DNA from 4 places in the Streptomyces sp. SD31 genome. Region 4 is predicted to be linked to each of the others. Evidence: riboswitches for the same ligand, from Rfam matches in the RefSeq annotation. Region 4 holds a riboswitch; each other region holds the start of a gene.
What was found. Region 4 has a riboswitch for cyclic di-AMP ahead of ACTMVF_RS00070 (M23 family metallopeptidase). Riboswitches for the same ligand answer to the same signal wherever they lie in the genome.
Positions count from the first base shown of each region.

Region 1 (7,623 bases), on a different contig from region 4:
CTCCAGGTCGGCCTTGCCCGCCTGGCCCTCGCTGGTGAGGTAGTCGCCGAGGAAGATGGAGTTGGCCAGGTGCAGGGCGAGCGGCTGCATGGAGCGCAGATGCACCTCACGGCCGCCCGCGATGCGCACCTCGACGTCCGGGCACACGAACCGCACCATCGCCAGGATCCGCAGACAGCGCTGCGGGGTGAGGTTCCACTCCTTGGCCAGCGGGGTGCCCTCGAACGGGATCAGGAAGTTGACCGGCACCGAGTCCGGGTCCAGCTCACGCAGGGAGTAGACGACGTCGACCAGGTCCTCGTCGCTCTCGCCCATGCCCGCGATGAGGCCGGAGCAGGCGGACAGACCGGCCGCGTGCGCCTTCTGCACGGTGTCGACACGGTCGGCGTAGGTGTGCGTGGTCGTGATGTCCCCGTACGTGGACTCCGAGGTGTTGAGGTTGTGGTTGTACGCATCCGCGCCCGCCTCGCGCAGCCGCTCCGCCTGGCCGTCGGAGAGCAGACCGAGACAGGCGCACACCTCGACGCCCTCGTTCTGGTCCTTGATCGCCTTGATGGTGTCGGAGACCCGGTCCACATCACGGTCGGTCGGGCCGCGCCCGGACGCCACCAGACAGACCCGCTTGGCGCCACCCGCCAAACCGGCGGCAGCGGCCTGCGAGGCCTCGTCCGGCTTGAGCCAGGTGTACTTCAGGATGCCGGCGGTGGAGCCGAGCCGCTGGGAACAGTAGGAGCAGTCCTCCGGGCACAGGCCCGACTTGAGGTTGACGAGATAGTTGAGTTTCACCCGTCGGCCGAACCACTGCCGGCGTACCTTGCCGGCCGCGGCCACCACATCGAGCAGGTCGTCGTCGGAAGTGGCGAGGACGGCCAAGGCTTCCTCGCGGGTCGGCAGCTCGCGCCGAAGCCCCTTGTCCACCAGCGTGTTCAGCAGGTCCATGGGAGCTGATCCTGACGTACGGAGGGGCTCCGAGCCAAGGAGACTTCGGACAACCCTGTCACTTCGATGTGTGGGTATTGCCACACCGTGCGCCGTCGGTCGTGCGACTAGTGTCTGTGCACTGCCTACAAAAGCCCGGAGGAGCCATGGCGTTCGGCTGGATCGACGAGCAGGCGGAGCTGCGCCGCCGCGCCGGACTCGTACGGAGCCTGCGCCCCCGCCCCGCCGACTCGCCGCTCCTCGACCTCGCGAGCAACGACTACCTGGGCCTGGCCCACCATCCCGAGGTCACCGAGGGCGCGGCGCGGGCCGCCCGGACATGGGGCGGCGGTGCGACCGGATCCCGGCTCGTCACCGGCACGACGGAGCTGCACACCGAGCTGGAGCGCGAGCTGGCCGACTTCTGCGGCTTCGAGGCGGCGCTGGTCTTCTCGTCCGGCTACGCGGCCAACCTCGCCGCGGTCACGGCGTTGGCGCCACACGGCTCGTTCATCGTCTCCGACGCGGGGAACCACGCCTCGCTGATCGACGGCTGCCGACTGGCGCGCGGGACCACACAGGTCGTCGCGCACGCCGAACCGGACGCCGTGCGCAAGGCGCTGCAGACGCACGACGGGCCCGCCGTCGTCGTGTCCGACACCGTCTTCTCGGTCGACGGCGACGCCGCCCCGCTGGGCGGGCTCGCCGAGGTGAGCCGGGAACACGGTGCCGGGCTGGTCGTCGACGACGCCCACGGCCTCGGCGTGCTCGGCGACGGCGGCCGCGGCGCCCCGCACGCGGCGGGACTCGCGGGCGCCGATGACGTCGTCGTGACGGTCACGCTGTCCAAGTCGCTCGGCAGCCAGGGCGGAGCCGTCCTCGGCCCGGCCCGGGTGATCGACCACCTGGTCAACGCGGCCCGGACGTTCATCTTCGACACGGGCCTCGCCCCCGCCGCGGCCGGCTCGGCCCTGGCGGCACTGAGACTGCTGCGCCGCGAGCCCGAGCGTGCGGCGCGAGCCCGCACGGTCGCGAACGAACTGCACACCCGGCTGACAGCCGCGGGCATGGAAGCCGTACGTCCGGACGCCGCCGTGGTCTCCGTGCGCGCGCCGTCCCCCGAAGAGGCCGTGCGGTGGGCGGCCGAGTGCCGGGCGGCAGGCCTCGCCGTGGGCTGCTTCCGTCCTCCTTCCGTCCCCGACGGCATCTCACGGCTGAGGCTGACCGCCCGCGCGGACCTCTCCGAGGGGCAGATCGAACGCGCTGTACGGGTCATCGGCGAGACACGACCATGAGTCGGCGTGACACGGCCCTGCCGCCGCACCTGGCGTAACTGATCAGAGTTGGTCAGAACTGATCGGAATGGTCAAGGGTGAATGGTCAGGACTGGAACGCGGTCGTGAAGCCCGCCCAGCTCTCGGGGGAGAAGAGCAGCGCGGGTCCGGCCGGGTCCTTGGAGTCGCGCACGGCGAGCAGTCCGGTCCAGGGACCGGAGTGCGGCCGTGCCGTCTCGACACAGTTGTTCGCTCCCGTGCTGTAGCTGCTGCGCAGCCATCGCACGCCTTGCAGGTCGGTGGTGGAAGGGACGTTCCGAGGCAGTGCGGTCATGGTGCCTCCTTACGCGCCGCCGCCTATCGCGGCGATGCAATCCAGCGATTCCTCGGGCGAAAGGGCGTGGATCCGAAGGGCGTTGAAGGCCTCCGTGTAGGCCTGGAGGTCTTCTTTCCGTTCGAGGTAGAGGCTACTCGTCAAGTGGTCGAGAACAACCACATCCAGATCAGAAGTGCGCGAAAATGAGAAGATAACGAAAGGCCCGGTGATGCCGATGTGCTCCCCGGCCGCGAACGGCAGGACCTGCAGCCGGACTTGGGGCAGTCGCGCCGCCTCCATCAGCCGCCTCAGCTGCCGCGCCATCACCGCCGGCCCGCCGATCTCCCGGCGCAACACCGCCTCGTCGAGCACCGCGCTCAGTTGCAACGGCGGATCGCCGTGCAACACGTCCTGCCTGGCCAGACGGACCGCGACCAGCGCGTCGAGCCGTTCGTCGTCGGCGTCGTCCAACCCGCCCACTGCGGCCCGCGTCACCGCCCGGGCGTACTCCGGCGTCTGAAGCAGCCCGGGCACCACGGACGTCTCCAGCGTGCGCATCGCGCTCGCCTGGGACTCCAGGCTGATGAAGTCCCGGTACGTCGGCGGCAGCACTCCGCGGTACGCGTGCCACCAGTGATGCCGCCCGCCACCCTCGTCCGATCCCGCCAACACCAGCAGCAACTCCCGCAGTTGGGAGTCCTGTACGCCGTAGGCGTCGAGCAGTAACCGCACATCGGCCGGTTTCACCCCGCTGGCGCCGGTCTCGATCCGGCTCACCTTGGACTGGTGCCAGCCCACCAGCCGGGCCGCCTCACCACTGGTGAGCCCGGCCCCGGTGCGCAACGCACGCAGTTCCGCGCCCAGTTTCCGGCGGCGCACCGCGGGACCGTGCTGCATGGGCAACTCCTTACTCCAACCGAGCCGCCCAAATACGCTCTGCCGTCGCAGAGTTCACCGCTTCGAGCGACAGATATATGCATATCTTGGTGGATCGGCACCCTGACGGCCCTGGTAATGGCAGTCTGGCGACGAAGCACCAGTCCGGGACCGTACTCGAACCATCCGCTCCGTGTCGGACTGCGGTCCCGTTGGGAAAGGGACGACGTCGCCATGGCAGATCACCTGGAAGCATCCGTCACTCTGCCGAGCGATCCAGCCTCGGTCTCCGCGGCCCGGGCCTATGTGGTCACCACCCTCGCGGAGTGGGGACTGCCACCGGACACGGAAACGGCCGACACCATCCGGCTGATCGTCTCCGAACTCACCACCAACGCCGTACAGCACACCCTCGGACAGTCACCCACCTTCACGGTGGACCTCGAACTCGACCGTGACGAACACCTGCGCATCGGCGTCACCGACAGCCACCCGCGCTTCCCCAAGCGGCTGCCGGCCGCCGTCCAGCAGGACAACGGCCGTGGCCTGGTCATCATCCGCTGGCTGACCGCGGAGTGCGGCGGCAAGCTGAGAGTGCGGCCCACCCGCGAGGGCGGCAAGACCGTCTCCATCGAACTGCCGTGGACGGCGGCCGCGGAGCCGGTGCCGGTCGTGGGACAGCAAGAGCCGTAACCCTCACGGCTGCTGCGACTGCCCGGCCCGTCCGAACGTGCCGCGCAGCAGCGCCCGGAAGGCGTCCGCGGCGGGAGCCGCCTCGTCACTGCGGAACGCGACCGAGATCGTACGGCGCAGCTCGCCGCCCTCCAGCGCCCGCACCCCGACCGGCGTGACCGACGTGCGCGCCACCATCTCCGGTACGACCGCGACCCCGAGCCCCGCGCTGGCCAGCGCGCACACCAGGAGGTACCCCGGCGTCGGGACCAGGACCGAGGGCGTGGCCCCGGCCCGGGCCAGCACCGCCTCGACGCCCCGCCGGGCCGGAGCGTCCGGCGCCATGCTGATCAGCGGCTGCCCCGCGAGCTCGGTCAGCGGCAGCCGTGCGGCCCCGCTGGTGAGGGCGTGGCCCGGAGCGGACACCAGGACCAGCTCCTCGACGAGGATCGGCTCGGCGCCGACGGAGGACGGGAGCGGGACCGGGTCGCCGGGTGCGTAGGCGTGCGTCAGCGCCAGATCGACCTCGCCGGCCGCGACGGCGGCGACACCGGCCGACGGCTCGTAGTCGGCGACCGTCAGCTCCACCTCCGGATGCGCCCGGCGGAACGCGCTGAGGGCCGGCGGCAGCAGATGGATGCCCGCGGTCTGGAAGGTGCCGAGCCGGAGGGTGCCGCCCGTCAGGCCGGTCAGCCGGGCCAGTTCGTGCCGGGCCCGGTCGAGTTCGTCGAGCACCCGCCGCGCCCGGGCCACCAGCAACTCGCCCGCACCGGTCAGCCGCGCCCCGCGGTGGTGCCGCACCAGAAGGGCGGTACCCGCCTCGCGCTCCAGCTTGGCCAGCTGCTGGGAGAGCGCGGGCGTGGTGTAGCCCAGGCGCTCGGCGGCCCGGGTGATCGAACCCGCCTCGGCGACCGCCACCAAGGCGGCGAGGCGGGTCGGGTCGTACATGGTTGGGTCCCTTTCGAGCGCGGTGCCGACGGGTGACTGCCTGAGGATGTCTGCCTAAGGCTGTCTGCCTAAGGATGCCTGCCTAAAGCATTGCTTAAGGCATACCCAGAATATTCGAAATACCTGCTGAAGGCTCCCGCACGGCAGGCTGGCCGCATGGACGCTCAGCTCATCGCCTTCACCGGGGTCTCCGCCGGCCTGGTCGCCATGCCCGGGGCCGACTTCACCGTCGTCGTACGCAACGCCCTCGTCTCCCGCCGGGCCGGCATCGCCTGTGCGCTCGGGATCGGGGCCGGGCTGCTGGTCCATGTGACGCTGGCGGTGGTGGGAGTCGCCGCGGTCCTGGCCGCCGTACCGGCGCTGTTGCGCGCGCTCCAGGTGGTGGGCGGCGTCTATGTGCTCTATCTGGGCGTCCAGGCGCTGCGGCAGCGGCACCCGCAAGGGGAGGGCGCGCAGGAGGATTCCACCGCGCGACCGCTGCGGCAGGGCTTCGTCACCAACGCCCTCAATCCGAAGGCGTCGCTCACGTTCCTCAGCGTGCTGCCGCAGTTCGTGCCGGCGGGCGCCCCGGCGCTGCCCCGGACGCTGCTGCTCGCGCTGATCGTGCTCGCGATCGCGCTCGTCTGGTTCCAGGTCGTCGCCCTGCTGGTGGACCGGCTCGGCAGGTGGCTGCGCCGACCTCGCGTCGCCCGGGCGGTCACGACCGTCACCGGCGCCGCGCTGACGGCCTTCGGCGTGGCACTCCTCGCAGGGCCCCTGGTGGCCGTCTGACGCCCTTTCCGGCGACTGGCCCTCCATCCGGTGCCCGGGGGCGGTGACAGCGCGTCAGGCTGCCGTCACCGCCCCCGGGAAGGTCACTTGACCCGGCCGTACCAAACGCTCCTGGTCCAGATCTTCTGCAGCCGCACGACGTCCCCGCTCTTGGGGGAGTGCCAGATCTTTCCCTTCCCGGCGTAGATGCCGACGTGGTAGACGTTCGACCCCGAGTGGAAGAACACCAGGTCTCCGGCCTTGCGGTTGCCGGCGGAGATGTGGCGGGTCTTGTTGTACTGCTGGGCCGCCGTACGGGGCAGCTTCTTGCCGGCCTTCTTGTACGAGTACAGCGTGAGCCCGGAGCAGTCGAACCTGTGCGGACCTGTGGCGCCCCACTTGTACGGGGAGCCCTTTTTGGAGGCCGCGATCTGAAGTGCCTTGGTCGCCGGCGTGGCGGCTTCGGCCTCCGAGGCGAAGCCGGGCGCCACGATCGAGCCGCCCACTGCGGCGATGGTGAGAGCCGAGGCCGTACCGGCTCGGGCCATGAGCGACGGGACACGATTGAGCGCAGTCATGCGCAACCCTTCGTCAGCCGCCTGTGAAGGATGACCTGTCGGATTCGGGCTGGCGAAGTTGCCCGGCCGCGTTGCCGCGGCTTCACCCCAAGGGTTGCTCGGATCGAACGAACGTCCGCTCCGGCGACCCGTCTTGCTCGGGTCCTCCACTCCTGCCGATCCACTCCTGTCGACCGGTCATCCGGGCGGCGGCAGGACTCGGCGTCCGCCCGGACCGCCCCGCCGCTGTGGCGGGGGCTTGTCGTCAGACAGGGATCTTGACGCACGGATGAACGAAAAACCCAACGGAACCGGGGATTTGTGGCGTTACTCACCACTCGCCCGTTCGGGTGGACACCCCCGTGTTCGACCGGGTGTCCAGGTACTCGACGAGCCCCGGACCAGCGATGGAGCGTCCCATTCCGCTTTGGGGTCATGCCTGTTGCGCAACCTGAAGGGCGCGTAAAAGGGCAGGTTGCTACGCCGAAAGTGGGTAAGCCTTTTGGTTCGTTTCGACGTCCATCCGGACGCCTCGCTCGTGGGCCGAGGCGTCCGGAATCGTTCTGTACGAGTCGTCAACTGTCGGAGCGCGGCAACACCCTGACGCGGGCCGTGCGGCGTTCCCCGTCCAGCACGCGCAGCGCACGCGCCAGCGTGGGGGAGTGCAGCTCGGTCTCGCCCCGCTGGTGCATCAGCGCCAGCGCGTCCCGCAGCTCGGTCGCCTTGCCGACGAGCGCCTGGGCGGCGCGCAGTCCGCGGTAGGTGTCTCCGTGCCGCGTCGGGTTGATCCGGCCGAGCAGGTCCACCACATCGAGATAACGGTCGATCAACTCCCCCTCCGCACGCGTCAGTGCGGGCAGCGGCGGCAACTCGGGTGGAAGCACCGGTCGATCACCGCCCCGTGGGCGGGGCGAGGGTGGCCTTGCGGCTGGGGATGATCCGGTCCACCAGGCCGTACTCCACGGCGCCCTGCGCGTCCAGGATCTTGTCCCGCTCGATGTCGGCGCTGACCTGCTCGTGGCTGCGCCCGGTGTGCCGGACGAGCAGTTCCTCGAGGCGGGTCCGAATGCGCGTCAGCTCGTCGGCCTGGATGGCGAGATCGCTCGCCTGGCCCTCGACCGGCTCGGGCAGCGCCGGCTGGTGGATCACCATGCGGGCACCCGGCAGCGCGAACCGCTTCCCCGGCGTGCCCCCGGCCAGCAGCACCGCGGCGGCGGAACCGGCCTGGCCCAGGCAGATCGTCTCCACGTCGCAGGTGACGTACTGCATCGTGTCGTAGATCGCCGTCATGGCGCTGAACGAGCCGCCGGGC
Region 1 covers NZ_JBQHCX010000017.1:190,976-198,598, forward strand. Annotated here, with positions in the region: gene bioB (biotin synthase BioB) at 1-939, opposite strand, end outside; gene ACTMVF_RS32240 (8-amino-7-oxononanoate synthase) at 1,086-2,213, shown strand; gene ACTMVF_RS32245 (DUF397 domain-containing protein) at 2,299-2,526, opposite strand; gene ACTMVF_RS32250 (helix-turn-helix domain-containing protein) at 2,536-3,405, opposite strand; gene ACTMVF_RS32255 (ATP-binding protein) at 3,619-4,077, shown strand; gene ACTMVF_RS32260 (LysR family transcriptional regulator) at 4,081-5,004, opposite strand; gene ACTMVF_RS32265 (LysE family translocator) at 5,161-5,775, shown strand; gene ACTMVF_RS32270 (C40 family peptidase) at 5,859-6,332, opposite strand; cyclic di-AMP (ydaO/yuaA leader) riboswitch at 6,336-6,468, opposite strand; gene ACTMVF_RS32275 (hypothetical protein) at 6,887-7,195, opposite strand; gene ACTMVF_RS32280 (ATP-dependent Clp protease proteolytic subunit) at 7,203-7,623, opposite strand, start outside.
Region 1: another riboswitch for cyclic di-AMP. It lies ahead of ACTMVF_RS32270 (C40 family peptidase); the one in region 4 lies ahead of ACTMVF_RS00070 (M23 family metallopeptidase).

Region 2 (7,623 bases), on a different contig from region 4:
AGCAGTTACGCCGTCCATCTGACCGAAGGCGACGAGCTCCTGCACCTCCACTGGGGGCCACGCATCGCCCTCGCCGACGCCGAGGCCCTCGCCGTGCGCCCGCTGCCGGCGTACTGGCCCTTCGAGTCCCCGCTCGATGGACGCGAGGAGTACCCGGTCGAGGGCGGCCCCCGCTTCGTGCGGCCCGCCCTGTCCGTGCGCACCGACGAGCGGCGCGGCACCGAGTGGGGTTTCGAGCGGTACGAGACCGGGGACGACGAACTGCGGTTGCGCTTTTGTGACGGCGGGCTGAGCGTCACCCTGCACTACCGGATGCGCGGGGACGTCGTGGAGCGGTGGGTGACCCTGGACAACCAGGGGCCCGCCCTGGAGGTGCTGCGCGCCGACTCGGCCACCTGGACGCTGCCCGACCGGGAGGACTGGCGGCTGTCCCAGCTGCACGGCCGCTGGGGCGCCGAGTCCCGGCTCGCGCGGTCCCCCCTCACCTACGGCGAGAAGGTCATCGGCAGCCGCCGCGGGCACACCGGGCACCAGCACCTGCCGTGGGTCGCGCTGGACACCGACGCCACCGAGGAGCGCGGCGAGGTCTACGGCTGCGCCCTCGGCTGGTCCGGATCCTGGCGTATTGCCGTGGCTCAACTCCCGGACGCGCGCGTGCAGATCACCGGCGGGACCGGATACGACGACTCGGGCCTGCTGCGGCTGGCCGCGGGGGAGTCCTTCACGACCCCCGTCTTCGCCGGACTGTGGAGCGACGGCGGCTTCGGCGGGGCGAGCCGGGCCTGGCACGCGTACCAGCGCGCGTACGTGATCCCGGACGCGGACCGGGACCGGCCGGTGCTGTTCAACTCCTGGGAGGCGACGGAGTTCGACATCTCCGAGGAGCAGCAGAGCGTGCTCGCGCGGCGGGCGGCGGCCATCGGCGTCGAACTGTTCGTGGTCGACGACGGCTGGTTCGGGACGCGCACCAGCGACCGCGCCGGGCTCGGCGACTGGACGCCCAACCCCGACCGCTTCCCGTCGGGGCTCAAGCCGCTCGCCGAACACGTGCACGCGCTCGGGATGGAGTTCGGCATCTGGGTCGAACCGGAAATGGTCAACCCGGACAGCGAGCTTTACCGCGCTCACCCGGACTGGGTTCAGCACCAAACGGGACGAAAGCGGACGGAGTTCCGCAATCAACTCGTGCTGAACCTGGCGCGCGACGACGTCCAGGAGTACCTCTGGGAGCGGCTCGACGGGCTCCTCTCCAGCGCCCCGATCGACTATGTGAAGTGGGACTTCAACCGCTGCTTCACCGACGCCGGCTGGCCCGGTGAGCCCTATCCGCAGCGCCTGTGGGTCGACCACGTGCGCGCCCTGTACCGCCTGCTGGACCGGCTGCGGGCCGCGCACCCGGGCGTCGCCTTCGAGTCCTGCTCGGGCGGCGGCGGTCGGATCGACCTCGGCGTGCTGAGCCGTACGGACCAGGTGTGGACCTCCGACAACACCGACCCCCTCGACCGGCTCGCCATCCAGCACGGCTTCAGTCAGATCCATCCCGCCCGGGTCATGGCCGCCTGGGTCACCGACAGCCCGAACGCCATGCTCAACCACCGGGCCAGCTCGCTGCGCTTCCGGTTCGTGAGTGCCATGGCGGGCGTGCTCGGCGTCGGCGGTGACCTCTCCGAGTGGAGCGAGGAAGAGCTCGCCGAGGCCCGGAAATGGGTGACGCTCTACAAGGAGATCCGGCCCGTGGTGCAGCGCGGCGACCTCTATCGGCTGCGGCCGCCGCGGGGCGGGCTGAGCGCGGTGCAGTACGTACTCGGGGACGAGACGGTCGTCCTCGCCTGGCTCCAGGCCCAGAGCTACGGCGAATCCCTGCCGGCCTTGCGGCTGCGCGCCCTCGACCCGACAGAGTCGTACGAATGCCTTGAAACGGGCGAAATTCACCGAGGTGCCGTACTGGTGCATCACGGACTGCGCACCGGATTGCAGGGTGACCTTGATGCGACGGTTATCCGACTGCGTCGCATCTAGGGGTTCTGTCCGAATTGGTGCCTTCATTCCAACTCGCTCTGGCGTAAAGGAAGCTGGAGCGGTGTCACGTGAGGAGCGTCATATTCGTGACCGTGCGTCGCCCGTCATGTTCACGTAATTCGCGTGTTTTTCCAGGGGTTTTGGGTCGCGTGACACGCCGATAATCCACGGAGGGTGACCGGGAATTCCCACAAGGGATCAACAGGAACGCATTCGGACGGAACCCCTCACTTGTTCCCGTGCGTCTTCCTCGCTTACGTTCGCCACCAATCCGGACGGACGCCCAATCCTGCCGCCGCCCGGAGCCCGCGCACACTCACCCGACCACGGCAGGAGCGGGGGACCCACAGGTACAACCGCCTGTTCCGGTCTCCGGAACGGCTAGGGGTAAAGCCGCGTTTCGGCGCGGCCGGGCATCTCCAGCCCGCACCCGACAGCTCACCTCGCAGGCGCCGGAGAGGAATTCGCCATGCCCGCGAAGGGTAAGCACCGCCGCCCGAAGTCCCAGCGCTTCACCCGCTCCATCGCCGTCGCCGGAACCGGTGGCGCCGCTCTCGCCCTCCCGCTCATGGGAGCTACCGGCGCCCACGCCGCTCCCTCGCAGTCCACTTCGGAAAAGGCTGTTCAGTCCCTTCCGGCCGCCGAGAAGAAGGCGGTCGAGAAGAAGGCCGCCGAGAAGAAGACGGACGTGCGGACCTATTCGGTGAGAGTCGGCGATTACCTCTCGAAGATCGCCGACGAGCAGAACGTCAGCGGTGGCTGGAAGAAGCTCTACGCCGACAACCGCGAGGTCGTCGGTGAGGACCCGTCGCTGATCCACCCCGGTCTGAAGCTCACGATCGGCAAGAAGGCCACGGCGAGCGCCCCCAAGTCCTCGTCGCCTTCCTCCTCTTCGGCGCCCTCCAAGGACTCGTCCGCTTCGAAGTCCTCCACGAAGTCCTCCACGGAGTCCTCCGCGTCGAAGAAGACGACCACGGCCGCCCGGAGCGCCGACACGGCCACCGGCTTCTCCGCCCCCGTCGCCGGTGCCGCCGTCAGCACCGCCTACAAGGTGGCGGGCAGCATGTGGTCCAGCGGGTACCACACCGGCGTCGACTTCGTCACCCCGACCGGCACCGCACTGAAGGCCGTTGGCGCGGGCACCGTCGTCTCCGCGGGCTGGGGCGGCGCCTACGGCAACCAGGTCGTCATCCAGCTCGCCGACGGCTACTACGCCCAGTACGCCCACCTGTCGTCGCTCTCCGTCTCGGCCGGCCAGACCGTGACCGCGGGCCAGCAGATAGGCCTCTCCGGCGCGACCGGCAACGTGACCGGTCCGCACCTGCACTTCGAGATCCGCACCACGCCGGACTACGGCTCGGACCTGGACCCGGTCGCCTACCTCCGCTCCAAGGGTGTCCCGGTCGGCTGACGACCCTCCTCGGAACCACCTGCCTGACACGCCATCGAAGGCCGGACCTCGATCCCCGGGTCCGGCCTTCGGTGTGTCCGGCTGTGCTCGTTCATGATCGCTCCATTGCGGTCTTGTGGCAGAGCCGGCCAGGGTGTCGACAAGGAGGGGAAGGTGAGGCCACAGTGATCTCCATCATGGTGCAAGCGCTTTCTGCGATGGCTCCTGGAGGTTTCCGTGTCCGGCGTCCACAGACGTACGTCCCTGGCCGCCGCGGTGGCCGTGGGCTTGCTCCACGGTTCCTCGCAGCCCGCCTTCGCGTCCGATGCGTCGACTGTCGTACGCCCCGACGACAGGCGTCTCGTCTACGAGGGGCACTGGGGCCGCACCTCTGAAGCGGCCATCACCGTCAACTCGGGGTCCCGGCTGCGCTTCCGCTTCACCGGGGACAGCGTCCACGCCCTCTTCGGCGTCGCCTCGATCACCGTGCCCGCGCAGATCTACGTGTCGGTCGACGGCGGGCCGAAGCGCCTGCACGCGGTCGACCGGGGCGATCTGCGGATCGCGGCCGACGGCCGGGGGCCCCACTCGGTCGAGATCTCCGTCAAGGACGTCTTCTCCCGGGCCAACCGGTGGACTCCGCCGCTGGAGACGGGCGTCGTGCTGACCGGACTGCGGCTCGACGACGGCGTGCGTCTGCAGCCTCAACGCGCCCCCAGTACCCGGAAGCTGGCCTTCTACGGTGACTCCATCACGCAGGGCGTCATGGCTCTGTGCGAGGTGAACACCTCCGACTGCGCCGACGGTACGGCCGCCTACCCCACCCTCGTCGCCGACGCCCTGCGTGCCTCGCTCACCCAGGTCGGCTTCGGTCGCCAGGGTGTGATCCAGACCGGCAACGGGGGAGTGCCGGCCGCCCCGGACGCGTACGGCTGGAACCACGCGGGCTCCCGGGCCGACTCCGACCGCCGGGCCGACGTGATCGTGGTGAACCAGGGCACCAACGACGCGGCGTACGGCTCGGCCGAATTCCGCGCCGCCTACCGCGCCTACCTGGACAAGCTGCGGGCCGCCGCACCGCGCGCCCGCATCCTCGCGCTGCGCCCGTTCAACGGCGCCCACGCCGACGACATCGCGGCCGTGGTCGGTGAACTCGCGGACCCCCGCATCGAGTTCGTCGACACGACCGACTGGCTCTCGTCGGCGGACGGGGACTTCAACGGCACCGTCCACCCCAGCACTCAAGGCCATCGCAAGGTGGCCACCCGCCTGATCGCCCTTCTCGCAAAAGGGGTTCGAGTGCCCCCGCCTCCACACCCTCGCCCAGAATCCCGAGTGCGGCCTCGGCCGGACCGCGCGGGGTCACCCGCAGCCGACGTACACGCACCACTGCCCGGGCACCGACACCCGTCGCGTGCCGCAGCCCACCTTCACTTCCCGGAAGGGGCCGTCTCCCTTGACGACCACGCGTAGAGCATTCGGAACCCTGGCCGCCGGCGCCGCCCTCGCAGCCTTCGCCCCGGCGTGGACGGCGAGTGCCATGCCCCGTCACCGCCGCCTCATCGCCCACGACGACTTCCGTCATGGCCTGGGGCAATGGGCGGTGGAGCTCGAGAAGGGCGGCACCGTCACCGCCTCCCGCGGGCTCCTGGAGGTCGACGTACCCGCCGGTGCGACGGTCTGGTTCAAGAAGCGGCTGGAAGGGCCGTACGTCATCGAATACACGGCCACGCCCATATCGGAAGGCGGTGTCAACGACCGCGTCTCCGACCTGAACAACTTCTGGAACGCCACCGACGTCCGCTCCCCGGACGACATCTTCGCCACGCCGCGGAGCGGGGCGCTCGCCGAGTACGACTACCTCAAGACGTACTACGTCGGCTACGGCGCCAACACGAACACCACGACCCGGATGCGCCGGTACGTCGGCCAGGCGGGGATCCGCCCGCTGCTCTACGACTACACGGAGCCGCTGCTCGTGGCGAACGAGCCCAATCGGGTCCGGATCGTCTCCGATGGCTCGACGGTGCGCTGGTGGGACAACGGGCGGCTCGTCTTCGACCACACCGACCCGGAGCCGTACACCGGCGGGCACTTCGCGTTCCGCACCACATGGAGCCACTTCCGGATCAGCGACTTCAGGGTGTGGCGGTTGAGCCCACAACGCCCCTGATCAGAGGCTTATTCCAGGTTTGGTCAACGCTTTACAAGTGGCTTATCTCACCGCCCGTCAACCCTTCCTTACGGTCGCGTAGGTCACATTCGAAGGTGAATCATGTGCCGATGTGGCAGACGATTCGAAGAGTGACAGCAGATCAGTGATCGGGTCGTACGTTGCGGTGGGGGACAGCTTCACCGAGGGCGTCGGCGACCCCGGCCCCGACGGAGCGTTTGTCGGCTGGGCCGACCGGTTCGCGGTTTTGCTCGCAGACCGGCGGCCCGAGGGCGACTTCAACTACACGAACCTCGCCGTGCGCGGCAAACTGCTCGACCAGATCGTCGAGGACCAGCTTCCGAAGGCCGTCGAACTGGCCCCGGACCTGGTCTCGTTCTGTGCGGGCGGCAACGACATCATCCGACCCGGAACCGACCCCGACGAGGTGGCCGAGCGCTTCGAGCAGGCGATTGTCAGGCTCACCTCCGCCGTCGGCACAGTCATGGTGACGACCGGCTTCGACACCCGTGGCGTGCCCCTGCTGAAGCATCTGCGGGGCAAGATCGCCACGTACAACGGTCATGTGCGTGCCATCGCCGACCGGTACGGCTGTCCGGTGCTCGACCTGTGGTCCCTGAAGACCGTTCAGGACCGCAGGGCCTGGGATGGTGACCGGCTCCATCTGTCTCCCGAGGGGCACACGCGCGTGGCGCTCCGTGCGGGGCAGGTCCTCGGCCTGGAGGTGCCGGCCGACCCGGACCAGCCCTGGCCGCCGCTCCCGCCCCGCGGCACCCTCGAGATCCGCCGGGACGACGTCCACTGGGCACGCGAGTACCTGGTGCCGTGGATCGGGCGGCGCCTGCGCGGCGAGTCGTCGGGGGACCATGTGACGGCCAAGGGCACGCTGTCCCCGGACGACATCAAGATGCGGATCGACTCGGTGGCTTGAGGCGGCTCGGTGGCTTGAGGCGGCGCCTCGACGGTGTGTGGGCCGAGCCCTGCTCAAGGGGCGCGGCCCACACCGCTGTCATGGCCGGGGTGAACCGGCCCCTCGGCCATCGGCGACCTCACCGCGCCGACGCCGTCAACGCCTCCCGCTCCAGCCCCAGTTCCCGGGCGAGCGCCTCGTCCACCCACTCCTGGGCACGCGCGCGTGACACCGCGCCCGGGTACGACGTCAGCTGTACGGCGAGCCCGTCGAGGAGGGCCGTGAGGCGCAGGGCCGTGCCGGTGGGGTCCGGGCAGCGGAACTCGTTCGCGGCCACGCCCTGCGCGATGACCTCGGTGATGGCCGCCTTCCACTGCCGGTCAAGGTCCCGTGTGACCTCCTGCAACGCGGGCTCGCGCAGCGCCGCCGCCCAGCCCTCGATCCACAGCCGCCAGCCCTTGGCCTGACCGGTCGGCGCATACCAGCGTACGGCCGACCGCAACCGTCGCAGCGCCGTCGTACGGCGGCCGAGGAGTCGGCGCAGATGGCTCAGGTCGCCCTCCGCCGCGTGCGCGAACGCGGCGGCGACCAGCTTCTCCTTCGTGGCGAAGTGATAGAGCACCAGGGCGTTGCTCACCCCGAGCGTCGAGGCCACATCGGCGATCCTGACCGCCGACACGCCGCGCGCCTCTATCTGCTCCACGGCGGCCCGCAGCAACTCCTCACGCCGCTCCGCCACGCTCAACCGCACTCTTGCCACGCCGTCACCCTAAAGCCTCGCCCTGAACGGTTCCCGTGGTCGCGGTCGAGTGGCCCCTCGCTCCGCCGTCACCGGTGCCGGCCGAAGCGCTCGGTGATCAGCGGCAGCCGTTCGGCCGCGAGGGCGTGCGCCGCGGCCCGGGGCGCCGTCCCGTCGGCCTCGGCGCGGGCCAGGACGCGGTCGGTGAGAGCGCGCATCGAGCGCTGCGTGTGGGCGAACGCCTCGTCCGCATCCGCGCCGATGTCGCCGAACAGCGTCCACCACCACCAGGCGTTCGTGGCCGAGTTGACCACGACGTCCGGCAGCACGGTGACGCCCCGCGCGGCCAGCAGTTCCTCCGCGTCGGGCCGTACGGGCATGTTGGCCGCCTC
Region 2 covers NZ_JBQHCX010000006.1:417,386-425,008, reverse strand. Annotated here, with positions in the region: gene ACTMVF_RS16190 (alpha-galactosidase) at 1-2,019, shown strand, start outside; cyclic di-AMP (ydaO/yuaA leader) riboswitch at 2,327-2,484, shown strand; gene ACTMVF_RS16185 (peptidoglycan DD-metalloendopeptidase family protein) at 2,489-3,430, shown strand; gene ACTMVF_RS16180 (GDSL-type esterase/lipase family protein) at 3,647-4,882, shown strand; gene ACTMVF_RS16175 (DUF6250 domain-containing protein) at 4,866-5,582, shown strand; gene ACTMVF_RS16170 (SGNH/GDSL hydrolase family protein) at 5,728-6,513, shown strand; gene ACTMVF_RS16165 (TetR/AcrR family transcriptional regulator) at 6,632-7,252, opposite strand; gene ACTMVF_RS16160 (Glu/Leu/Phe/Val dehydrogenase dimerization domain-containing protein) at 7,321-7,623, opposite strand, start outside.
Region 2: another riboswitch for cyclic di-AMP. It lies ahead of ACTMVF_RS16185 (peptidoglycan DD-metalloendopeptidase family protein); the one in region 4 lies ahead of ACTMVF_RS00070 (M23 family metallopeptidase).

Region 3 (7,623 bases), on a different contig from region 4:
CCTCCAGGGTGCGCAGGGCCTCCCGCACGGGGACGCGGGAGACGCCGTAGCGGCGTGCGAGGAGTTCCTCGGTGAGCCGGCTGCCGCGCTCGTGGACACCGGCGACGATGTCGTCCCGGATCGCGGTGCATACCGAGTGCGCCGGAATACGCATGACCGACCTCCGCCTTAATCCCCGTGAAACGTCGACGAATGACGTGTGTTCAGTGACTCTATTGCAACCTGCTGGAATTTCCGATGGCGGGTCGGAATCCATGGATATTTTTTGGACAGCGGGTCGTCCGAAACGCCGAAAGCCCCGGCTCGGGGAGCCGGGGCTTCGGGGAGACCGTCCGCGGGGTGAGTCCTCGGGGAGAGCGGCCTCGGGGAGGCGCGGTGGAGGCGTCAGACGTTCACGCCGTGCGAGCGGAGGTAGGCGACGGGGTCGATGTCGGAGCCGTACTCCGCCGTCGTGCGGGCCTCGAAGTGCAGGTGCGGTCCGGTGACGTTGCCGGTGGCGCCGGACAGGCCTATCTGCTGGCCGGGGGTGACGGTCTGGCCCACCGAGACGCCTATGGACGACAGGTGGCCGTACTGGGTGTACGTGCCGTCGTTCATCTTGATCACGATGTTGTTGCCGTACGACCCGCCCCAGCCGGCCTCCACGACGGTGCCGGAGCCGACCGCGTGGACGGAGGTGCCGCTGGCGGCGTGGAAGTCGACGCCCGTGTGGCTGCCGGAGGACCAGACGGCGCCGCCGGCCTTGTAGCCGGTGGAGACGTACGAGCCGGAGATCGGGGCGACGTAGGACAGCAGGCGCTTGCGCTCGGCCTCACGGGCGGCGCGCTCCTTGGCCTCGCGCTCCTGCTTGGCCTTCTCGGCCGCCTTCTTGCGCGCGGCCTCCTCGGCGGCCTTCTTCCGGGCCGCGGCCTCCTCGGCGGCCTGCTCCTGGGCGGCGGCCTGGGCGTCGATCTGGTCGGCGATCGAGTCCTCGATCGTGACGACGGGGATGAGGCCGGTCTGCTCGGCGGCGGGTTCGGCGGCGAGCGCCGGGGCGGCGAGGGTGCCCATGACGCCGGTGGCGGTGAGAGCGGCGACGCCCGCCGCGCGGGCGGTGGAGCGTTCGAACCGGCTGGGGCGACGGTGCTTCCCGGTGGGGCGGTTCTTCCCGGTGGCGCAGGTGAACGCCATGTAGTGGCTGGTCCTTTCCTTCCTTCTCGCCTACCGGGTTAGCTGACGGGTTCGGAGCAGGAAGGTCTCCTACGGACCCCCTCGCGGCTGCGCGGGCGCCCGATTCACCCCAGGGACTACGGTGGGTCCCCGGCTCCCCTGGCTCGCGCCGTACGGGGACTCGGCGATGGCTGTCCGGTGCCGCGGGCGCGGCGCACTGCCTGACGGACAGCCCGGAAGACGCTAAGCGGCGCGACTTTCAATCCCCAAACGGATCGCGACTTTTGTAGCGCATCCCACAGGCCAGACGGGCAACCTTTCCCTCAATTCGGGCATAAAGGGGCCCTGGTGGCTTCGAAGTCACCAGGGCCCCTTACGCGCGCGTGCCGTCGCCCGGCGCGGTGTCCGGGCGCGGTGTGGGCCTGCTACTCGGCGGCCACGACGGTGACTTCGCCGATGCCGAGGGCCTCGACGGGCTCCCGGATCTCGGCCGCGTCGCCGACGAGGATCGTCACCAGACGGTCCACCGGGAAGGCGTTCACGGCCGCCGCGGTGGCCTCGACGGTGCCGGTCGCGGCGAGCCGCTGGTACAGCGTCGCCTGGTAGTCGTCGGGCAGGTGCTGCTCGACCTGGTCGGCCAGCGTGTTCGCCACGGAGGCGGCCGTCTCGTACTTCAGCGGCGCCACCCCGACGAGGTTCTGCACGGCGAAGTCCCGCTCGGCGTCGGTGAGCCCCTCGTCGGCGACGCCGCGCAGGACCTTCCAGAGGTCGTCCAGCGCCGGACCGGTGTTCGGGGTGTCGACGGAGCCGCTGATGGCGAGCATGGCCGCGCCCGTGCCGTCCGGGGTCGAGCGCAGGACCTGCCCGAACGCGCGCACGCCGTAGGTGTAGCCCTTCTCCTCGCGCAGGACCTTGTCCAGGCGGGAGGTAAGAGTGCCGCCGAGGCAGTACGTGCCGAGCACCTGCGCGGGCCACACGCGGTCGTGCCGGTCGGGGCCGATGCGGCCGATCAGCAGCTGCGTCTGCACGGCGCCGGGGCGGTCCACGATGACGACGCGCCCGGTGTCGTCCGCGGTGACCGGCGGAACGGGCCGGGGCTGGGCCGGGGAGCCGGTCCAGGCGCCCAGGGTGTCGCCCAGCAGGGCGTCGAGGTCCACGCCCGTGAGGTCGCCGACGACCACGACGGTGGAGGTGGCGGGGCGCACGTGCCGCTCGTAGAAGGCGCGTACGGCCGCGGAGTCGATGCCCGCGACGGTGTCCTCGGTGCCCTGGCGCGGGCGGGACATGCGCGAGGTCGCCGGGAACAGCTGCTTGGAGAGCTCCTTGGCGGCGCGGCGCGAGGGGTTGGCCAGCTCGTGCGGGATCTCGTCGAGGCGGTTGCGCACCAGGCGCTCGACCTCGGCGTCGTCGAACAGGGGCGCCCTGAGGGCGTCGGCGAGCAGACCGAGCGCCTTGGGCAGGCGGGAGACCGGCACCTCGAGGCTGACGCGGATGCCGGGGTGGTCGGCGTAGGCGTCGAGCGTGGCGCCGCAGCGCTCCAGCTCGGCGGCGAACTCCTCGGCGGTGTGCTTGTCGGTGCCCTCGGAGAAGGCGCGCGCCATGATCGTGGCGATGCCGTCCAGGCCCTTCGGCTCGGCCTCCAGGGGCGTGTCCAGGAGCACCTCGACGGCGATGACCTGCTGGCCGGGGCGGTGGCAGCGCAGGACCGTCAGGCCGTTGTCCAGCTTGCCGCGCTCGGGCGCCGGGAACGCCCAGGGCCGGGCCTCGCCGGCCTCGGGCTGCGGGTGGAACTCCATGCTGGCGAGCTCGGTCACTGCGCCGACTCCTCGTTCTCGTCAGTGTTGTCGGCGGCCTTGAGGTCGTCGGCCTCGGCCGCGGTCGGCTCGTACACGAGCACCGCGCGGTTGTCGGGGCGCAGGCGGGCCTTGGCGACCGCCTGGACCTCCTCGGCGGTGACGTCGAGGACGCGCTGTACGGCGGTGAAGGCGAGCTGCGGGTCGCCGAACAGGACGGCGTACCGGCACAGTTCGTCGGCGCGGCCCGCGACGGTGCCGAGCCGGTCCAGCCACTCGCGCTCCAGCTGGGCCTGCGCGCGCTCCATCTCCTCGGCGGTGGGGCCCTCCGCGGCGAAGCGGGCGAGCTCCTCGTCGACGGCGGCCTCGATGACGGGGACCTCGACGTCGCCGGAGGTCTTCACGTCCAGCCAGCCCAGGGAGGGCGCTCCGGCCAGACGCAGCAGTCCGAACCCGGCCGCCACGGCCGTACGGTCGCGGCGGACCAGGCGGTTGTAGAGGCGGGAGGACTCGCCGCCGCCGAGGACGGTCAGCGCCAGGTCGGCCGCGTCGCACTCGCGCGTGCCGTCCACCGGGAGCCGGTAGGCGGCCATCATCGCGCGCGCGGGGACGTTCTCCTCGACGACCTCGCGCAGCTGCTCGCCGATGATCTCGGGCAGCGAGCCGTCGCGCGGCTCGGGCTTGCCGTCGTGGGCCGGAATGGAGCCGAAGTACTTTTCGACCCAGGCGAGCGTCTGCTCCGGGTCGATGTCGCCGACGATGGACAGGACGGCGTTGTTGGGCGCGTAGTAGGTGCGGAAGAACGCGCGCGCGTCCTCCAGGCTGGCCGCGTCCAGGTCGGCCATCGAGCCGATCGGCGTGTGGTGGTACGGGTGCCCGTCCGGGTAGGACAGGGCCGTCAGCTTCTCGAAAGCGGTGCCGTACGGGACGTTGTCGTAGCGCTGGCGGCGCTCGTTCTTGACGACGTCGCGCTGGTTCTCCAGGCCCTCCTCGTCGAGCGCCACCAGGAGGCTGCCCATGCGGTCGGCCTCCAGCCACAGCGCGAGCTCCAGCTGGTGGGCGGGCATGGTCTCGAAGTAGTTGGTGCGCTCGAAGCTGGTGGTGCCGTTCGGCGAGCCGCCCGCGCCCTGGACGAGCTCGAAGTGGCCCGTGCCCTTCACGCTCCCCGAGCCCTGGAACATCAGGTGCTCGAAGAGGTGGGCGAGTCCGGTACGGCCCTTGACCTCGTGGCGGGAGCCGACGTCGTACCAGAGACAGACCGCGGCGACCGGCGTGAGGTGGTCCTCGGAGAGCACCACGCGCAGGCCGTTGGCCAGGCGGTGCTCCGTCGCGGTGAGGCCGCCGGATTGTGCCTCCGGTGTGGCCGTGTGACCCATGGGCAAGGTGTCCTTCCGGTCGCGTGCACTGCGTTGTGTCGAGCAGTTCGTACTCAGTTCCTGCCACTGTATGCAGCGTCCGAAGGGTCGGCGAAGTTCCCGGTCGGAACACCGTGTCCATACGACGGTGAACGTGGGCGGGAACGCCGAACAGGACAGCGCTCGGGCACAGCTCGCCATCCCCTCCCGCCTGCCCGCTGCCGCATGACTTCGGACAGTGCCCGCCGATCACTCCGGCGAGTGAACGGTCTCGCGGCGCGCGCTTGCCTTCGCGCAAGCGGGGCCTCGACCAGGGCCGTTGGCGCCCCGCCGCTCCCCTCTGTCGCAGGGAGGGCCCGGCGTCGGCGACACTTCTCGCACGCCGGGCGGGAGCCCAACATCGGGTCCTGGTCGGTGGTTGTCAGTGCCGCGGTCCACAATGGTCCGCGTCAGATCCCGCAAACGCTCGAGCGACCAGAACCAGAGGAGCCGGCAGCGATGGCCCGCCGCAGCACGAAGATCCCGCCGCCCGACGACTCGTACGAGGAGAAGATCCTCGACATCGACGTCGTCGACGAGATGCAGGGCTCCTTCCTCGAGTACGCGTACTCGGTCATCTACTCGCGCGCCCTGCCGGACGCCCGCGACGGCCTCAAGCCGGTGCACCGCCGCATCGTCTACCAGATGAACGAGATGGGCCTGCGCCCCGACCGCGGCTATGTGAAGTGCGCCCGCGTCGTCGGCGAGGTCATGGGTAAGTTGCACCCGCACGGCGACGCGTCGATCTACGACGCCCTGGTGCGCATGGCCCAGCCCTTCTCGATGCGCGTCCCGCTGGTCGACGGGCACGGCAACTTCGGCTCGCTGGGCAATGACGACCCGCCGGCCGCCATGCGGTACACCGAGTGCCGTGCCGCCGAGCCGGCGAGCCTGATGACGGAGTCCATCGACGAGGACACCGTCGACTTCAACCCCAACTACGACGGCCAGGAGCGGGAGCCGGTGGCGCTGCCCGCCGCCTTCCCGAACCTCTTGGTGAACGGCTCGTCGGGCATCGCGGTCGGCATGGCCACCAACATGCCGCCGCACAACCTCGCCGAGGTCATCGCGGCCGCCCGCCACCTGATCCGCTACCCGAACGCGGATCTGGACGCCCTGATGAAGCACGTCCCCGGCCCCGACCTGCCCACCGGCGGCCGTATCGTCGGCCTCTCCGGCATCCGGGACGCCTACGAGACGGGCCGTGGCACGTTCAAGATCCGTGCCACGGTGTCGGTGGAGACCGTCACGGCGCGCCGCAAGGGCCTCGTGATCACCGAGCTGCCCTTCGCGGTCGGCCCGGAGAAGGTCATCGCCAAGATCAAGGACCTGGTCGGCTCGAAGAAGATCCAGGGCATCGCCGACGTCAAGGACCTCACCGACCGCCAGCACGGCCTGCGCCTGGTCATCGAGATCAAGAACGGCTTCGTGCCCGAGGCGGTCCTGGAGCAGCTCTACAAGCTGACGCCGATGGAGGAGTCCTTCGGCATCAACAACGTCGCGCTGGTCGATGGCCAGCCCCTCACCCTGGGCCTCAAGGAGCTCCTGGAGGTCTACCTCGACCATCGCTTCGAGGTGGTACGGCGCCGCAGCGAGTTCCGCCGCGGCAAGAAGCGTGATCGACTGCACCTGGTCGAGGGTCTGCTCACGGCGCTGCTGGACATCGACGAGGTCATCCGGCTGATCCGGTCCAGCGAGAACTCCGCGCAGGCCAAGGAGCGCCTGATGGAGCGCTTCTCGCTGAGCGAGGTCCAGACGCAGTACATCCTGGACACCCCGCTGCGCCGCCTCACCAAGTTCGACCGTATCGAGCTGGAGGCGGAGAAGGACAAGCTCAACGCGGAGATCGCGGAGCTGACCCGGATCCTCGACTCGGATGCGGAGCTGCGCAAGCTGGTCTCCTCCGAACTGGCCGCGGTGGCCAAGAAGTTCGGCACCGAGCGGCGTACGGTCCTGCTGGAGTCGGCGGGCACCCAGGTCTCGGCGGTACCGCTTCAGGTGGCGGACGACCCGTGCCGGGTGCTGCTGTCCTCGACGGGTCTGCTGGCCCGTACGGCGAACGGCGACCCCTTCGCGGAGGACGGCGACGCGAAGCGCTCCAAGCACGACGTGATCGTCTCGGCGGTGCCGGCCACGGCCCGCGGCGAGGTGGGCGCGGTGACGTCCACGGGCCGGCTGCTGCGGATCAACGTCATCGACCTGCCCCAGCTGCCGGAGACGGCGTCGAGGCCGAACCTCGCGGGTGGCGCGCCGCTGTCGGAGTTCGTCTCCCTGGAGGGCGACGAGACCGTGGTCTGCCTGACCACGTTGGACGAGTCGTCCCCGGGCCTGGCGGTCGGCACGGAACAGGGCGTGGTCAAGCGTGTGGTGCCCGACTATCCGACCAACAAGGACGAGTTGGAGGTCATCACTCTGAAGGAGGGCGACCGGATCGTCGGCGCGGTCGAGCTGCGCACCGGAGAGGAGGACCTGGTCTTCATCACGGACGACGCGCAGCTGCTGCGTTACCAGGCCTCGCAGGTCCGCCCGCAGGGCCGCGCCGCCGGCGGCGTGGCGGGCATCAAGCTCGCGGAGGGCGCGAAGGTCATCTCCTTCACGGCGGTGGACCCGGCGGCCGACGCGGTCGTCTTCACGGTCGCGGGCTCGCGCGGCACGCTGGACGACTCGGTCCAGACGACGGCCAAGCTGACCCCGTTCGACCAGTACCCCCGCAAGGGCCGCGCCACGGGTGGCGTTCGCTGCCAGCGGTTCCTGAAGGGCGAGGACTGCCTGTCCGTGGCCTGGGCGGGCGCCGCACCGGCACGGGCCGCGCAGAAGAACGGCACTCCGGCCGATCTTCCGGACATGGACCCGCGCCGCGACGGCTCCGGTGTGTCGCTGCCGAAGACGGTGGCGGTGGTGGCGGGTCCGGTCTAGACCTGCGGGACGTCGAGGTCCTGGTCCTCAGGGTCTCGTACGTAGCGGAGGACGCCCCACATGCCGTGCTCGTCGGTGTGTGGGGCGTCGCTCTTGCACGCCTCGAGCTCCTTGGCCAGGGACGCGGCATCGATGCCGGCGCCGATGAGGACGAGCTGGGTCAGGCGCGCGTCCCCGCCGGTCCACGGCTCCGGGTAGAAGCGCAGGAACCGCCCGACGGCGTGCACGGCGTAACGGTTCGCGGCGTCGTACGGGCCGAAGTCGACGTACCCCTTGATCCGGTACAGCCCCTCCGGCCTGCTGTCCAGGAACCCCATCAACCGGCGCGGGTCGAGGGGGACTTCGGAGACGAAGGACACGCTGTCGTAGCC
Region 3 covers NZ_JBQHCX010000015.1:159,809-167,431, forward strand. Annotated here, with positions in the region: gene ACTMVF_RS29745 (GntR family transcriptional regulator) at 1-154, opposite strand, end outside; gene ACTMVF_RS29750 (M23 family metallopeptidase) at 385-1,170, opposite strand; cyclic di-AMP (ydaO/yuaA leader) riboswitch at 1,184-1,346, opposite strand; gene ACTMVF_RS29755 (M16 family metallopeptidase) at 1,575-2,963, opposite strand; gene ACTMVF_RS29760 (M16 family metallopeptidase) at 2,960-4,318, opposite strand; gene ACTMVF_RS29765 (DNA gyrase/topoisomerase IV subunit A) at 4,796-7,252, shown strand; gene ACTMVF_RS29770 (CobW family GTP-binding protein) at 7,249-7,623, opposite strand, start outside.
Region 3: another riboswitch for cyclic di-AMP. It lies ahead of ACTMVF_RS29750 (M23 family metallopeptidase); the one in region 4 lies ahead of ACTMVF_RS00070 (M23 family metallopeptidase).

Region 4 (7,623 bases):
CGGCCGCCGGCAAGTACACCGTCGAGGTTGTCGGCTTCGAGGTGCCGTCCGGCTCCACCGAGTACGACTACCGGGACGCGTTCTTCTCCTCCGCGCTCGGCTCGGTCACGGTCGACGAGTCGACGCAGGTGAAGCTCGGCACGGGCGACTCGGCGAAGGTGGCGGCGAACGTCACGGTCGCGCGGGCCGTGCCCGAGGGCCGGCAGCTCTTCGGTGAGGTACGGCTGGTGAACACGCGCGGGACGACCGCGGGTGTCGGCGGGGTGACGATCGAGAAGGTCACGCCGTAGTCGGCCGTAGTCGGCCCTAGTCGTATGACGCATGGCCGAGGGGCGGGTGTCCGATCAGGACACCCGCCCCTTCGTTCTGTCTGCCGCGTGCTGCCGTCCGCTCAGCCTACGTTCAGCCCCGCGAGATCCCCCAGCGGCAGCGTGTGCTGGGTCTGCAGGACCTTCGCGCGCAGATAGCGGACGTTGTCCGGTGTGGCGAAGACGCCGGTGGGGACGCGGCCCTGGACCTGGATGCCGAGGGCGCGCAGCTGGTCGGCCTTGTCGGGGTTGTTGGAGAGCAGGTCCAGTTCGCCGATGCCGAGGGCGGTGAGCATCTGGGCGGCCGCCGTGTAGTCGCGGGCGTCCTCCGGCAGGCCCAGGGCGGCGTTCGCGGCGTAGGTGTCGAGGCCCTGGTCCTGGAGGGCGTACGCGTCCAGCTTGTTGTAGAGCCCGATGCCGCGGCCCTCCTGGCGCAGGTACAGCAGCACCCCGCCGCGCTCGGCAATGCGCTCGACGGCCTCGCGCAGCTGGGGGCCGCAGTCGCAGCGGGCCGAGCCGAAGACGTCGCCCGTCAGGCACTCGGAGTGCAGCCGGACGAGCGGGGTGGTGCCGGGGGCCGGGTCGCCGAGGACGACGGCCACGTGCTCCTGGCCGTCGGTCAGGCCGTGGAAGGTGACCAGCTCGGCGTCCACGGAGTAACCGTCGTGGAAGCGCAGCGGGACCCGGACGCGGGCGCGCTGGGTGGCGGCGGCGGTGAAGTCGGGCATGCGGGATCTCCGGGTTCCGTACGTGGGCCGGCTGCTTCAGATTTGAAGCAGCTCCTCGGTGCAGGACCCTACCCCATGCTTTAAATTTGAAGCAACAAGTTTGTCGCCCGCGTCACAGGCCGGTCGGACTCGGGCCTCGTTGCTCCTGCCCCACGACTCTTGCCTCCCGACTCCTGCCTCACGAACAGGACTTGCCGGAGCGCCGCCGCCAGGGCACGTCGTCGGCGGTGGCGTGCGCGTCCTCTCCCTGGAAGCCCTCGGCGACCGCGGTGAAGATCTCCTCCAGCTGTCGGACCTGCTCCGGGGTCAGCCGGTCGAAGAGCAGCGCCCGTACGGTCTCCACGTGCCCCGGAGCCGTGCGCTCCAGGACGCGCATCCCTTCCTCGGTGATCGCCGCGATGCTGCCGCGCTTGTCCCAGCGGCAGTCCTCGCGCCGCACCAGCCCGTCCTTCTCCAGGCGCGTCACGGCGTACGTCAGCCGGCTGCGGGTGATCTTCAGCCCTTCCGCGAGATCGGTCATGCGCAACCGGCGCTCCGGAGTCTCGGACAGGGTGGCGAGGATGGAGTAATACAGATGGGGCATGCCGGCTTCCTGCTGGAGCTGCCGGTCCAGCGCGTCCTCCACGAGGGCGGCGGAGGCGATGTAGGCGCGCCAGGCGCGCTGCTCCTCGGGAGTGAGCCAGCGAGTCGTCATGCCCCCAGTGTAGGTTTGTTTCAAACTTGAACCAAGCCCGAGTTTCCCCGACCGAGCCGGAGAGCGCGCCGATGCCGTCGTACCCCTACGTCCTGCTGTCCGCCGCGGTCTCGCTGGACGGCTACCTCGACGACACCACCCCCGAGCGCCTGCTCCTCTCCAGCCCGGCCGACTTCGACCGCGTCGACGAGGTACGGGCCTCCGTGGACGCGATCCTCATCGGTGCCGGCACGATCCGGGCGGACAATCCCCGGCTGCTGGTGAACTCGGCCGAGCGGCGGGCCGCGCGGGTGGCGGCGGGCAAACCGGCGTATCCGCTGAAGGTCACGGTCAGCGCGTCCGGCGAACTGGATCCGGCGGCGAACTTCTGGCACACGGGCGGCGAGAAGATCGTCTATACGACGGAGAAGGGCGCGGAGCGGCTGCGGCGGACGCCGGTCGCGGCGGACGTGGTCGCACTGGGCGCGGACCTGGACTGGCGGGGGCTGCTGGAGCACCTGGGCGAGGTGCGCGGCGTCGAGCGGCTGATGGTCGAGGGCGGCGGCACGATCCACACGCAGCTGCTACAACAGGGCCTCGCGGACGAGGTGCAGCTGGTGCTGGCGCCGCTGTTCGTCGGGGACCCGGACGCACCGCGGCTGTTCGGGCCGGGTGGGTATCAGGGCGGCCGGCTCCGGCTGCTGGAGGCGCGACGGATCGAGGACGTCGTCCTGATGCGCTACGAGCCGACGGCGCCCGGCGTCGGCACTCTTCCCTCCGCCGCGGATCGGCACTGGCTGGCACTGGCGTGTGACCTGGCGGCGCAGTGCCCGCCGTCGAAGACCGCCTTCAGCGTCGGGGCGGTGGTCGTGGCGGCCGACGGCACGGAGCTGGCGCGGGGGCACTCCAGGGAGGGCGGCGATCCCGTGGTGCATGCGGAGGAGGCGGCGCTGGCGAAGATCGCGACCGGTGATCCGAGGCTGGCGTCGGCGACCGTATACAGCAGCCTGGAGCCGTGCACCCGGCGGGCCTCCCGGCCGGCGCCCTGCGCGCGGCTGATCCTGGAAGCGGGGGTGCGGCGGGTGGTGACGGCTTGGCGGGAGCCGGACACGTTCGTGGTGGGCGCCGACGGGAGCGGGCTGCTGGCGGGGGAGGGGGTGGATGTCCTGGTCATGCCGGAGTACGAGAATCGGGCAAAAGCCCCGAATGGTCACCTGCTGCCGTGGCGCCGGTAAAGGCGTGTGCTTTCTGTCCTGCGGATGGCGTACTATTGAGTCATCGCCGCGGGGTGGAGCAGCTCGGTAGCTCGCTGGGCTCATAACCCAGAGGTCGCAGGTTCAAATCCTGTCCCCGCTACTGAAAGCTCAGGGCCGGAACCAATTGGTTCCGGCCCTGAGTGTTTTCTCGACGATTTTCCGACTCGCTTCCCGCCCCCCACTTCGGCAGCAGCCCTGGTGAGGTGGGATGAACGGCGGATCTCGTACGCGCGCCGGTCCGTCCGGCTGCTCTGCGTCCTGCGGGGCGGCATGGCGCACGACCTGGCTCTCATGGCCGTACGACGGCCTTGATCGTTGTCACCGGATGTGATCGGCTGACTGCCCTCCGCATAACAACTGACATACCGTCAATACCTGTGTGGTTCCTGAGTCCCGGCCAACTCGCCCGATTTAGGCCGCTCATGACCCGTAAGTCCGGGCGAAATTAGTTAATGATCAAGTGGAACAGCTTGGAATCCGCACCCCGCGTCTATTAACGTTCGATAACGCAGCGCGGTCGTCCCAGCCGTCACAAGAGGCGGCTCCGTGCGCACGCGCCGAATCCCGCAAGGGAACCGGGGAACCACCACCTTGGGGTGAATCGCATGGATGCCGCCGTGAACTCACGGCCGGTATACGCGCGTAGGAGACCTTCCTGCTCCGAACCCGTCAGCTAACCCGGTAGGCGAGAAGGAAGGAAAGGAGCACGCCCACGTGGCGTCCAACAGGCCTGCCCAGCAAGCCCCGTTCGTGCCGAGCCAACGCGGTACCGACAGCTTCGGCTACGACCGCTACCGCACCGACGAGGGCCCGTTGGAGGAGTGGAACCCCACTGCGGAATCCATTCGTCCCGTACGCGGCAGGCATCGCGTCTCCAAGCAGCGCGGCGGGGGACTCGCCCGCAGCTCCACGGTTCTCGGCGTCGGTGTCATAGCCGCCGTCGGCGCGGGCGGCATGGCCAGCGCGAACAGCGGCAAGCCGCCGGTCGCCATCACCATGCCGGACCTGCCGCTGATCTCCGACGACTCCGCCGAGCCCGCCGAGGACACGGCCACCGCCCTCAGCACCATGGGCACGGCGACCGAGGAGACCGCGCAGGGCACCACCGACGCCGGCGAGGCGCTGCGCAGCCGGATCATCGCGCAGGCCGAGCTGCAGCAGGACCAGATCGACGACAAGGCCGCCGCGGCCGCCGTCGCCGCCGCCGAGAAGGAGGCCGCCGCCGCGGCCGCCAAGGCGGAGAAGGAAGCCGAGGCCAAGGCCGCCGCCGCGAAGGCCAAGGCCGAGGAGGAGGCCCGCAAGAAGGCCGAGGCCGAGCGCCTCGCCGAGCTGGCCAAGCAGTTCACGCTGCCGACCTCCTCGTACACCATCACCTCGACCTTCGGTCAGGCCGGCGCCTACTGGTCCTCCGGCTACCACACGGGCCTCGACTTCGCCGCCCCCACCGGCACGCTGATCAAGGCGGTTCACTCCGGCACGATCACCTTCGCCGGCTGGGACGGGTCGTACGGCTACAAGACGGTGCTCACCCTCGACGACGGCACCGAGCTCTGGTACGCGCACCAGTCCTCGATCAGCGTGAGCGTCGGCCAGAAGGTCAACACGGGCGACGTCATCGGACGCGTGGGCGCCACGGGCAACGTGACCGGTGCGCACCTGCACCTGGAGGTGCACCCCGACGGCAGCACGAGCGGCATCGACCCGCTGGTGTGGCTGCGCGGCAAGGGGCTCACGCCCTGAGGTTCCCCCACGTCTGATCCCCGGCGGTCCTGACGGCAACCCCCGACGTCAGGGCTGCCGGTTTCCGGAGCGCCGGGGTCCGCTTGTTTACGGGAACTTTGCGGCGGGCGTGGAAGAGCGCCCTCCGCCAAGGGCGTTGATATGGAGCATGACTGCTTCCCTGCGCAAGCTCGGCTCCTCCGACCTAGAGGTCTTCCCGCTCTCCCTCGGCGGCAACGTCTTCGGCTGGACCGCCGACGAGACCCAGTCCTTCGCCGTCCTCGACGCCTACGCGGCGGCGGGCGGCAACTTCATCGACACGGCCGACTCGTACTCGGCGTGGGTCGAGGGCAACGTGGGCGGCGAGTCCGAGACCATCATCGGCAGCTGGCTGAAGGCGCGCGGCAACCGGGACGACGTCGTGATCGCCACGAAGGTCAGCCAGCACCCCGACTTCCAGGGCCTGACCGCGGCCAACATCAAGGCGGCCGCGGACGCCTCCCTGCGCCGCCTCGGCACCGACCACATCGACCTCTACTACACCCACTTCGACAAGCCGGAAGTGCCGGTCGAGGAGATCATCGGCGCCCTGGACGACCTGGTGAAGGCCGGCAAGGTCCGGCACATCGCCGCGTCCAACATCTCGGCGGAACGGCTGGCGGCCTCCCTCGCCTTCTCCGACCGCGAGGGCCTGGCCCGCTACGTCGCCCTCCAGCCCCACTACAACCTGGTCTCCCGCGACACCTACGAGGGCGAGCTCCAGAACCTCGCCGAACGGGAGGGCCTCGCGGCGGTCCCGTACTACGCCCTCGCGTCCGGCTTCCTCACGGGCAAGTACCGCGCCGACACGGCGGTACAGAGCCCGCGCGCCCAGGGCGCCGGCAAGTACCTGGAGACAGAGCGTGGCCGACGGGTGCTGGCCGCGCTCGACGAGGTCGCCCAGGCCCATGAGGCCCCGGTGGCCACGGTGGCCCTGGCCTGGCTGGCGACCCAGCCGACGGTAGCCGCCCCGATCGCCTCGGCCCGGACACTCGAACAGCTGCCGGCGCTGCTGGGGGTGGCGGAACTGAGGCTGACGGACGAGGAACTGGGGAAGCTGACGGAGGCCTCGGCCTGAGCACTGAGGATCACTCCCCGGCGCCGGCCCAGGGGGCGGCAGCCCCCTGGCGGGTTGAAGGGGCGGAGCGCCTTCAGGATGGGACGGGTAAGGGCGGCGGGGGCGAGCCAACCACTCCGCCCCCCGACGCTCACGTCCGATACGGGTTGTACGCGGGATACGGCGCCGTCCCGTACCTGGGCCCGTACGGCTGCCCATACGACGGCCAGTAAACCGGCACCGGCGCCCCATACCCGTACGCCGACCAAGCCTGCGCGGCCCCCGCATGCTCAAGCGCCGGCCGCGCCAGCTCCCGACGCCGCCACAACTCGTGCAGCAACTCCCGTTCCCGTACGGCGAAGTCGGCCCCGGCCCGCCCGCGCCGCCCCCGATGCCGCAGGAAGGCCAACGACGTGGCGTACGCCTCGTACTGCGCCACCCCCCGAGCCGCAGCCCGCCCCCCACGGCGCCGCGCATACTGCCGTGCCATCCGCCTGGCCCGCATCGAGCCGAGCACGAAGGGCTCGCCCGGCGTCAGCCACCCGGCGACGACATAGGCGGGCAGCTCCTCGCGCACGGTCCGCAGCTCACGCTGCCGGGTCCAGATCACCAGCCACGTCAGCAGCCCGAACGCGGGCACCATGAAGGCCGCGTACACGGCGAAGAACCCGAACTCCCCGAAGGCCGACGAGCCGTTCCACAGCGCGTGCATGCCCATGGCGAGCAGCAGCCCGGAGAGGGGAAGGAGGACGCGCCGCGCATGCTGCCGCTCGCCCGACAGGGCGGCGATGCCGAAGCCGATGCCGGTGAGGACCGTGAAGAGGGGGTGCGCGAAGGGCGACATGATCACCCGGACGAAGAAGGTCGCCGCGGTCACGGAGGCGATACCGCTGTCGCCGGAGAGCTGGTCGGTACCGAAGGCGGTGCCGAGGTAGAGGATGTTCTCGGTGAAGGCGAAGCCGGTGGCGGTGACCCCCGCTATCACCACGCCGTCGACTATCCCGGTGAAGTCCCGTCGGCGGAAGAGGAAGACGAGCAGGACGGCGGCGGCCTTCGCGGTCTCCTCCACGACGGGCGCTATGACCGTCGCGCCGAGGGTGTCCGCGTGCGACGGGTCGGCCGTCGCGGTCGCTATCCATCTGGTCGCGAAACTGTTGGCGACGATCGCTATCAGCGCCGCCGCGCAGGCGCCCCAGGCGAACGAGAACAGCAGATTGCGCCAGGGCCCCGGCTCGACCCGGTCCAGCCACCGGAAGGAGGCGACGAGCAGCGGCACGGGCAGGATGGCGAGTCCGAGCCCGACCAGGAACCCTTCGGTGCCGGTCTGCTCACGTACCAGGGCGAGGATGACCAGCCCGGAGAGCGCGAGCAGCGTGCTGAGCGCGCCATAACGCACCCACCGCTTCTGCCACCAGTGCGCGTGCCGCCGTGCGCCGCTGGTGGGGCCGGTGGGGGGCGTCGGGTACGGGGGACAGGTGGCCACGGCATTGACCCTAACGAGGCAGGGGCGCCGCCCGCAGCAGCGCGAGGGGCTCTGGCGCCGGTGGGGGTTTCTTCGGTGCTCTGCTGTAAATGCTCTTGTCGGTGCTGTTCGTCCGGTCGTCGGCCGGATGCTCTTCCCGCCCGGTCGTCCACCGGATGCTCTTCCCACCCGGTCGTCCACCGGATGTTCGTCCCATCCGGTCGTCCGCCGGACGTTCTTCCGCTGCTCCTACCGCTGTACGCGCCGGAAGAGCAGGTCGTTCACCACATGACCCTTGTCCAGTCCCTGCCCCTCGAAACGGGTCAGCGGCCGGAACGGGGGACGGGGCGCGAAACCGCCGTCGTCCTGGGTGTTCTCGAA
Region 4 covers NZ_JBQHCX010000001.1:19,539-27,161, reverse strand. Annotated here, with positions in the region: gene ACTMVF_RS00095 (S8 family serine peptidase) at 1-290, shown strand, start outside; gene ACTMVF_RS00090 (GTP cyclohydrolase II) at 392-1,036, opposite strand; gene ACTMVF_RS00085 (MarR family winged helix-turn-helix transcriptional regulator) at 1,215-1,730, opposite strand; gene ACTMVF_RS00080 (dihydrofolate reductase family protein) at 1,802-2,944, shown strand; tRNA gene ACTMVF_RS00075 (tRNA-Met) at 2,992-3,065, shown strand; cyclic di-AMP (ydaO/yuaA leader) riboswitch at 3,511-3,668, shown strand; gene ACTMVF_RS00070 (M23 family metallopeptidase) at 3,680-4,705, shown strand; gene ACTMVF_RS00065 (aldo/keto reductase) at 4,854-5,801, shown strand; gene ACTMVF_RS00060 (PrsW family intramembrane metalloprotease) at 5,932-7,263, opposite strand; gene trmB (tRNA (guanosine(46)-N7)-methyltransferase TrmB) at 7,492-7,623, opposite strand, start outside.